Regions from separate parts of the Lysinibacillus sp. NPDC093197 genome, predicted to be linked through region 1. Evidence: predicted binding sites of a transcription regulator. Region 1 holds the regulator's gene; each other region holds the start of a gene.
The links. Region 1 encodes LexA, which represses DNA repair genes until DNA is damaged. Its sites were predicted from a motif close to CGAACATATGTTCG; they were not measured.
Positions count from the first base shown of each region.

Region 2: ruvA (Holliday junction branch migration protein RuvA) is a predicted target of LexA. The motif match lies at 1,502-1,515, and genes of this name have one in related genera.
Region 3: ACIP9G_RS05505 (carbohydrate kinase) is a predicted target of LexA. The motif match lies at 1,887-1,900, and genes of this name have one in related genera.

Region 1 covers NZ_JBIVOH010000002.1:785,500-788,788, forward strand. The annotation lists gene ACIP9G_RS09760 (GNAT family N-acetyltransferase) at 1-323, shown strand, start outside; gene ACIP9G_RS09765 (YneB family resolvase-like protein) at 410-1,075, opposite strand; gene yneA (cell division suppressor protein YneA) at 1,072-1,386, opposite strand; gene lexA (transcriptional repressor LexA) at 1,562-2,179, shown strand; gene ACIP9G_RS09780 (gamma-glutamyl-gamma-aminobutyrate hydrolase family protein) at 2,217-2,939, opposite strand; gene ACIP9G_RS09785 (prepilin peptidase) at 2,952-3,289, opposite strand, start outside.
Region 2 covers NZ_JBIVOH010000001.1:1,105,327-1,108,615, reverse strand. The annotation lists gene ACIP9G_RS05620 (LysM peptidoglycan-binding domain-containing protein) at 1-577, shown strand, start outside; gene ACIP9G_RS05615 (phosphotransferase) at 648-1,445, shown strand; gene ruvA (Holliday junction branch migration protein RuvA) at 1,558-2,178, shown strand; gene ruvB (Holliday junction branch migration DNA helicase RuvB) at 2,198-3,202, shown strand; gene queA (tRNA preQ1(34) S-adenosylmethionine ribosyltransferase-isomerase QueA) at 3,221-3,289, shown strand, end outside.
Region 3 covers NZ_JBIVOH010000001.1:1,082,728-1,086,016, forward strand. The annotation lists gene ACIP9G_RS05500 (pseudouridine-5'-phosphate glycosidase) at 1-759, opposite strand, end outside; gene ACIP9G_RS05505 (carbohydrate kinase) at 763-1,854, opposite strand; gene ACIP9G_RS05510 (MFS transporter) at 2,056-3,289, opposite strand, start outside.

The DNA of each region.
Region 1 (3,289 bases):
AACAAGTCATTGGTCATCTAGTTTTCCATCCCTACTTTGGCGAACATACATATGAAATTGGATGGGTGTTGAATCCTGCATATTATCGTCAAGGCTATGCTTCAGAAGCAGCGCACGCCCTATTGGATTACGGGTTTACGAAAATGAAGCTTCATAGAATTATCGCTACATGCCAGCCTGAAAATATTGCCTCCTACCGAGTGATGGAAAAAATCGGTATGCAACGTGAAGGATTTTTTAAAAAATGCATACCATATGGTGACGGTTGGTGGGATGAATACTATTACGCTATTTTGCAAGAGGAATGGGTAGCTTTAACATGAAATTAATCTTGCCCTCCTACCTACTTGGACAGCTTATTTTCCAATCAGGAGTGTTTTTAAACATGAAAAAAGATTAGCAGGGCAAATTAATTGCCCGCTAACCTTTCTTGATGTTCTTGATAACGCCTATGTACGGTTGCCTTACTTACATCGAAGCCAAGACCTCTTAGTGTCGTAGCAATTTCCTCATAGGTAAAGCCCCGATTTCGTAGCTTCACAATTTCTTCTATAGGCACTTCCTTACGCTCCTGACCATTTGGATTACCACGATTGGAAAGGTTATGTTCAGGACGATAGCCATTTTCTACTGCACGGCGCATACCACGACGAATTTTCGCATTATGGATTTTACGTTGATATTCCTCAACAATAGCTAAAATTTCGAGCAACATCGTATCCATCTCATTCAATTGTACAGGCCCTGCATCACGCATGGAAAAAACATCTGTTTCCGTTTTTTGCAATAAATGAAGTACAGCCATTCGTGCATTACCACGCCCTAAACGCGTTTCATCTTGCACAAATAATGCGTGTATCTCTTTTTCTTTAATATAATCGAGCATTTCAAGTAATCCTTCGCGCTCAACATCATACCCACTATGCTTATCCAAAAAAACATTTTTCACATCGTAGTTTTGTTCCTTAGCATAACGAAGTAATTCTTCTTGTTGACGCTCCAATGAAGAACTTTGTGTCTCTTTTTCGGTGCTCACACGGCAGTAAATTACAGCCGTTCGTTGTTTATTCATCATCTTTCACTTCTCGCAATTTCAATTGAATTGGTGGGTGTCTGATTGTCACCCACTACTGGTATAACGAGTGATTTTCCAGCAACTATTTTTACGCTATGTAATTCGTTCTCGGCTTTCACAAGTTTTATCCAGTCGTCCATACCCATTTTACCACGGTATTGCTCAGCTAACGACCATAAGCTATCGCCATGTTCGATATAAATTTCAGTGTAAGTAATGTCTCCAGGATCAGTTATAACAAGATAACCTGCAAATAGTAAAAATGCGCCTAATAAAATTGAAATATGTGTATTTTTTTTAAACCAATTCATTCATCATATCCCCTTTTAAGAATGTTTGTTCGGAATGTATGTTCTTATGATAAAGCGAACAGACGTTTTTGTCAAACACTTTTCGAACCTATGTTTGCATAAGTGTTCGCATTCTGCTATACTATCTAGTAAGAAGATAGTAAGAAGAATGATATAAAAAAAGAGGTGAGCAATCATGAAAAAAGTTTCGAAAAGACAAGAGGATATACTAGCGTTTATCAAAGAAGAAGTACGTGCAAAAGGGTATCCGCCATCTGTACGTGAGATTGGGGAAGCAGTTGGACTTGCATCAAGCTCAACGGTTCATGGACATTTAGCTCGTTTAGAGCAAAAGGGCTTTATTCGACGAGACCCTACTAAGCCACGTGCCATTGAAATTTTAGAGCCAGAAGATTCAATTCAAAAGCAAAGCGTCATCCATGTACCGCTTGTTGGTAAGGTAACAGCTGGATCACCGATTACTGCCATCGAAAATATCGACGAATATTTCCCATTACCTGATATTTACGGTACAAGTGAAGATCAACTATTTATGTTAGAAATCATGGGTGAATCGATGATCGAGGCGGGTATTTTTGATGGTGATTTAGTCATCGTTAAGCAAAAAGCAACAGCTGATAATGGTGATATTGTCGTTGCAATGACAGAAGAAGATGAAGCAACAGTTAAACGCTTCTTCAAAGAAAAAAATCATTTCCGCTTACAGCCAGAAAACGCTACAATGGAACCGATTATTGTAGACCAAGTTTCAATTTTAGGACAAGTAGTCGGCTTATATCGCCGTGTACACTAATGCATTCTCATACTTATCAAACAAAAAAGAGAAGCACTCATGCTTCTCTTTTATATTTTAAGCTCTCCTCAGTAAAGGCTGTAAAAAGCTTCTGTGCAGCTAAATCCCCTACAACTGCTTGTTCTTCTGGGTGCCACTGCACTGCTAAACAAAACGGATAGTCTTCGTGCACGAACGCTTCAACTAGACCATCACTCGATTTCGCTGCAACGATTAGCTTCTCTGCTAATACATTTACAGCTTGATGGTGAAATGAATTCACAGCAATTTTTTCTTCCTCGATAATTGATTTTAACAACGTATCTGGCGTAATTTGTACATAATGTGTAGCAACACCCCGAGCTGCTTGTTGCGTATGCTTTAACAGCTTACTACTATGATATTCGCTATCAATATCTTGGTATAAAGTTCCACCTAACGCAACATTAAGTATTTGCATGCCACGGCAAATCCCCAAAATTGGCATTTTCCTTGTAAAAGCCGCATGAATTAAGGCAAGTTCCACCTTATCTCGTTCTGGATGTATTTGTCCTAGCTTCGGTAGAGGCTCCGCTCCAAATTCAAATGGATGCACATCATGACCACCAGATAATAATAAGCCGTCCGTCAACGATAAAATTTGTGCTACATCTTCCTCTACCCCTAGTGGAATAATAAGTGGAATGCCACCAGCCTCAATGACACTTTTACTATAGGCTACATTCAATCTTGACGATAAATCGTCCTCTGCAAATGCTGTAATACCAATAATCGGTTTCATCCATATACCCCCTTACCATAATCCTACATACCAATCAATTATGACATCCCCATAGAAATACACGATAATTGCAGCTAAAGCAATGGATGGTCCAAAAGGAATCGGCGTTTTTCGACCTTGTTGCCGTACTTTGAGCACGATTATCCCGACAATCATACCAATTACCGCCGCTACAAATAATGTCAATAATGTATTTATTGTACCAAGTACAAGTCCAAGTAAAAAGAATAATTTAATATCGCCACCGCCCATACCACCACGTGATACAACAGCGATACCATATAATATGCCAAAGCCAACGACGGCACCTACGATACTATCCCACCAAGGCGTTAATGGCGATAGCATAC
Region 2 (3,289 bases), on a different contig from region 1:
ACCACCAGTAGCACAGCCAGCACCGCCGCCGCCACCACCGCCGCCGCCACCACCGCCAGCACCAGCACCGCCGCCGGTTCATATGGTACCACATATGCCAATGGTACCTCATTGCTCTAGCTGCCATCAGCCAATGCATCATCAAATGTGGTGGCATATGCCAATGCATCCACAAGTAGAGGCATATACAATGCCACAGCAACAAATGCCATTTGCTATGCCGCAACAACCAATGCCAACATATGTAGAAGGTGCGAATTTCTTAGAATCGAGCTCATCACCATTCTTTAATGAGCCACAAATGCAGCCTCAATTTGAGCAGATGCCAATGATGCCGATGATGCCGATGAATCAACCTTGCGGATGTGGTGCACAGCATGGAATGGGTCAATCTTGCGGATGTGGTGCACAACATGGAATGGGTCAATCCTGTGGATGTGGCTCTCAGCCGGTAATGATGCCTAATTGGCAATTTGACCATAACTGCCCACCGCCATGCCCGCCACCATGTCCTTCACCTGGACCATGGGTTTCACCGAACTTTTTCCCAGGCGGGATGACGCCTTATCGATGGTAAAAAGGCATTCATTGTTGAGGAAGTAAAACCGAACATTTGGAAGTATAAATATCGATCAAATCATTATTTTGTGAAACGAGCAAAGCAGTTAGAAATAGCAGATAAGGTGAGGGCAATTCATCGTCAACTTGGACGAATAGAGCCCTCCCTCGTCCTGCCTCTAGTAAAAAGTGATGATGAGCAACTTATCGTTCAAATGTGGCAAGAGGGAAGCCACAGTGCGAATTTTGCACATAAAAAAGATAGAGAACAATCTTTAAAGTTATTAAACACACTGCATGATACAAATCAAAAAATTGCGTGGCAACGAGTGCCAGGTTTGTATACCTTCTCACAGCTTTTAAAATGGCAGATGCGTCATATGCGTTTTAAAAGCAGACGAAATGAATTTAGAGCATTTTTAACGAGAGAAGAAGTGGATCAAATCATTCATTTTAGTGAAAAGGCTTTGCAGTTAATGGAGCAAGAAAATGTGCCAGAAAAAGATATAACATTGCTACATGGTGATGTCGTACATCATAATTTCTTATGGTGTTCAGATGGGGAATTGCGCTTAATCGATTTTGATCTTGCACATCTTGGTGAAGCTGATGATGAATATATATTATGGCTACATCGTGTGTTACCTGCAGTAGATTATAATATTGATAGTGTTTTGAACGAATTACCAGAGCTTCAACGGTTAGATAAGAGAAAGTTACATCGTCTAAAGTTTCCTAATGAGTTATTACGAGAGTGGTTATTTGCTGTAGATTTGCCACTAGAACAACAGCTAGTATTTTTAGATTATTTAATACCGTTTACTAAGCGAGCCCTAACATACTGGCCGAAACTGTGGTACGATATTGATAGAGTGATAAAGAAATGACCGTCTCCGAGGCGGTCATTTTTGCATGTGAACGGTACTATCGCCATTTATATAGTCGAGCATTCGTTCGCTATATGCTATAATCGAAGACGATGAATGTGAGGGATTTTACATGTATGATTATTTAAAAGGACAAGTAGTGCGTATTACGCCTGAGTATATCGTTTTGGAGCAACAGGGGATTGGCTGGCAGTTGAATACACCTAATCCATTTGCATTTCGTGCGTCAGCCGTAGAACAACAAATCTACGTACATCTACATGTTCGAGAAGATGCACAAATGTTGTATGGCTTTCCTAATTTAGACCAACGAGAGCTGTTCCGAAAATTAATTTTAGTGTCGGGCATTGGACCTAAAGGGGCGCTTGCGATTTTAGCAACAGGCAATCCACAACAAGTAATCAGTGCCATCGAACGTGAAGACGAAGCATTTTTAGTGAAATTCCCTGGTGTTGGTAAAAAAACAGCACGTCAAATGATTCTAGATTTGAAAGGCAAACTTGGTTCTTTACTTGACACTATTGAGTTACCTAGCTCTGAGGATGAGTTACCGTTATTTGGCGTCAATCCATATAAGCATGAATTAGAAGAAGCCATTCTAGCATTAATGGCACTTGGTTATTCAGAAAAAGAACTCGATAAAATCCGACCGCTTCTTGAAGATAATGACAAGCTAGAAACAACAGATGCCTATATGAAGCAAGCATTACAGCTTCTACTGAAGTTAAAATAATGAAAGGGGGGGCAGGTACATGTCAGAGCGCATGATAGCAAGTGAAGCAGGTAGTTATGATGAACAATTTGAATTATCTCTAAGACCACAAAGATTGGCTCAATATATTGGGCAGCAGAAGGTTAAAGAGAACTTACAAATTTTCATTGAAGCGGCGAAGCTTCGGCAGGAAAGTTTGGATCATGTACTATTATATGGTCCTCCTGGATTGGGAAAGACGACATTAGCCGCGATTATTGCAAATGAAATGAATGTTAATGTTCGTATGACGAGTGGCCCTGCTATTGAGCGTCCAGGAGATTTAGCCGCAATTTTAAGCTCACTGGAGCCGGGGGATGTATTATTTATTGATGAAATTCATCGCCTTCCCCGTGCGATTGAAGAGGTACTTTATCCAGCAATGGAGGATTTTTGTTTAGACATCGTTGTTGGAAAAGGCCCTGAAGCACGTTCTGTCCGTCTTGATTTGCCACCTTTTACACTCGTTGGGGCAACTACAAGAGCGGGAGCGTTGTCAGCGCCACTCCGAGATCGATTCGGTGTTCTACTACGTCTAGAATTTTATGATGATACATCATTAGCTGAAATTGTAGTTAGAAGCGCGCATTTATTTGATGTCGATATTGAGCAAATAGCCGCAGGTGAAATGGCAAGGCGCTCTCGTGGTACGCCTCGTATCGCTAACCGCTTACTTAAACGAGTGCGAGATTATGCACAAGTGCTTGGAGATGGTATGATAACGGAGGACCTTGCCAAGCAAGCGCTAGAACTTTTACAAGTTGATCCTAGAGGGCTTGACCATATTGACCATAAACTTGTGACCAATATGATTGAGCGCTTCCGTGGTGGCCCAGTAGGCTTAGATACACTTGCTGCCTCTATAGGTGAAGAACGAGTGACGATAGAAGATGTGTACGAGCCTTATTTAATGCAAATAGGCTTTATTCAACGTACACCGCGTGGACGTGTTGCAACGCATCTTGCTTACGAACATTTTGGATATGATTATCCACAACAAACATAAAAGAAGGAAGTTTTTTCAATGCGTGTAGAAGATTTTGATTTTGAATTACCAGAGGAGCTCATTGCACAAACGCCACTTGTCGATCGT
Region 3 (3,289 bases), on a different contig from region 1:
TTCGGCTTCTTGTAACGCTTTTTCGATAATGCTAGTGATGAATTCATGCTCAAGTGCCTCTGCTTCTGGAATAGGGTTTGCAATAACCGCTCCACCTCGTAAGCCTAAATCCCATTTAGCACGTAACATTGCTGCTACTTCTTCTGGTGTATCAAGCTTAAAGTTTACATCAAATCCGCTTTGGCGTGTGTAGAATGCAGGAAGCTCTGGAGTGCCATAACCTACAACAGGTACACCTTTTGTTTCAAGATATTCTAGTGTTAAACCGATATCTAAAATAGATTTAGCACCTGCACAAATTACAGCTACATTTGTTTGTGCTAATTCTTCTAAGTCAGCTGAAATATCCATTGTTGTTTCAGCACCGCGGTGCACACCACCGATACCACCTGTAACGAAAATTTCAATGCCGGCAAGCTCAGCACAAATCATTGTGGCAGCAACTGTTGTCGCGCCTAATTTTTTCGTAGCTAATAAATAGCCTAGGTCACGGCGAGAAGTTTTAGCAACACCTTGTGCATTACCAAACATTTCAAGTTCTTCGTCAGATAAACCGATTTTAATTTTACCGTCAATTAGCGCAATCGTTGCAGGTACCGCACCGTTGTCACGAATAATTTGCTCTACTTCACGTGCTGTTTGTACGTTTTGAGGATATGGCATACCATGTGAGATGATTGTTGACTCTAATGCAACAATTGGTAGTCCTTTTGCTTGTCCAGCTTTTACTTCTTCTGATAATACGATGAATTCTTTCATGTGTTATTCCTCCATTTCACTTTTTAACAATTCTTCTGATAATTCAGGTCTTACTGTGTACGGGGATGCAAGTGTATTTTTAGCATTCGTTAAGCCTGCATCAATGCAAACCTCAAAGGATTGTCCCCTTAACCAACTATGGATGACAGCACTTACAAAAGCATCACCCGCGCCAGTTACATCTTCAATTTTAGTGATTTTCTTAGCAGCAAAATGACTTGGTGTACTAGTTGTAGATGCAGCATAGACACCTTTGCTACCTGCAGTAATAATGACATGCTCGGCCCCTAATTGAAGAAGCTTTTGAATAGCTTTTTCATAGTTGGCATCGTTTTCAATTTTATGACCAACGATTGTTTCTGCTTCATCTGTGTTACAAATAAACCATGTAACCCCTTGCAATGTATCTGGTAATCGATTCATTTTTGGCGAAGATACCGGTACAATGACAAACGGAATAGCTCGCGCAATCGCTACTTGTTGGATGTAAGCTACCGTTTCTTTCGGGCAGTTTAAATCCATAATAAAGCAGCCTGCATTCATTAGCATTGGCTCATATTTCTTCAATAAACTTGGCAATAATAAATCATAAACTTCCATGTTTGCAACAGCTAATGCAAGTTCACCTTGCTCGTCCATAATCGCAGTATAAGAACCAGTTGAAGCATCTGGTAACTGCTCGACATAGCGTAAATTCATAAATGATTCTGATGCTTCTTGGATTACTTGCCAATCCGCATCCTTTCCAGCTGTCGTGAGCAACGTCACCTCATGATTAAGTCGACCTAAATTTTCCGCAATATTTCGACCAACCCCACCTACACTGAATGAGGAGCTAGCAGGATTAGAAGTTCCTAATTGCACGGTCCCTCTTACATGAAATTTCCGATCGAGATTAGCTCCACCGATACAAATAATTTCATTTTCCTCAGGTAAAATATAAGCACGGCCAACAATTTTCCCTTGCTTCGTTAAGCTCGACACTAGGTTTGCAAGTACTGGACGGGACAGATTCATCTTATCTGCCATCTCTTGCTGAGACATAAACGGATTTTTACGAATTAAAGCCAGTACCGCTTGTTCTCTTTCATTCATAGCATCACCTTTTATTATATTTGTTTATATCATAAACTTTTGTTTGAATAAAGTCAAACATTTCTCTTATTTATGCATGCTTACAAGGTTTTACAACAAAAAAATAGCACGCTAGAATACTTCCTAGCATACTATTTGTACTTTTCATGTCGTTTATACTATTATGTTCAATCCGTTCTGTTCATTACTATAGAATTCGTTTTAATGTGCTAGTTTATTCGGAGATTGCTTTTTCACGACGATAACAAACAAGCTAGCTAAAACACATAATACACCAGCTAAGAAAAACGCCCATGTGTACGAGTTGAAAAATTTATAAATTAAACCTCCACCATATGCTGCTACTGCAGCACCTGCCTGATGGGATGCAAAAATCCAACCATAAATAATACCACTTTTTTGCGTGCCAAAAATTTGTCTTGAAATACTAACAGTTGGCGGTACAGTTGCAATCCAATCTAATCCATAGAACGCAGTAAAAATAATGAGCAATGTAAGAGAACCTTGCATTAAGGCATACGGCAGTAAAACGAGAGAAGCACCTCTTAAAAGATAATACCAAAATAGTAACCAACGATTATCGAAGCGATCAGATAACCAGCCTGATAATGTAGTTCCGACTAAATTGAATATTCCCATGAACGATAGAAACGAAGCAGCCGTTACTAAAGGTACACCGAAACTAATACAATACGATACAAAATGCGTACCAATTAACCCGCTTGTTGATAATCCGCAAATAAAAAAACTACCTGCTAAAAGCCAAAATTCTTTCACTTTTATTGCAACGAATAAACCATTAAAAGCAATAATAATCGGGTTTTTCTTATTTTCTACTACACTTTCCGCTTTTTCTTCTTCAAGTCCATATGCAAGAAGCCCAACGTCCATCGGTTTATTTTTCATAAACAATAAAATAATGAAAAACATAATGGAGCTTAACACCATTATTAAAGCAATTGCCCATCGCCATGAAGAATTTTCAATAATCATTGCTAATATCGGGAGAAGAACTAATTGTCCTGTTGCCGTGCTGGCAGTTAATATTCCTAAAGCGAGCCCTCTTCTTTTTTCAAACCAATGATTCGCAACAAAAGGACTTAAAACGGTTAAAAAGAGGCTAGCCCCTAGACCAATAATAAAACCCCAAATAATAATCAATTGCCATGCTTGCTGCATTAATAATGTGAGCGATATGCCTATAATTAATATCGCCATAGCAGCTAGCATCATTTTCTTTAATCCCAGAACTTCAAGTAATGCCGCCATAAACGGACCTGAAATTCCGTATAAAAAAAGACTAATAGCAAAAGCCATTGCTATTACCGAACGATCCCACCCAAATTCATGTTCAAACGGGCCAATAAAAACACCTGATGAGGATAAGGTAATGCCAGCTACAATAATTGAAAAAAAAGTTATCATTAAAATAAAC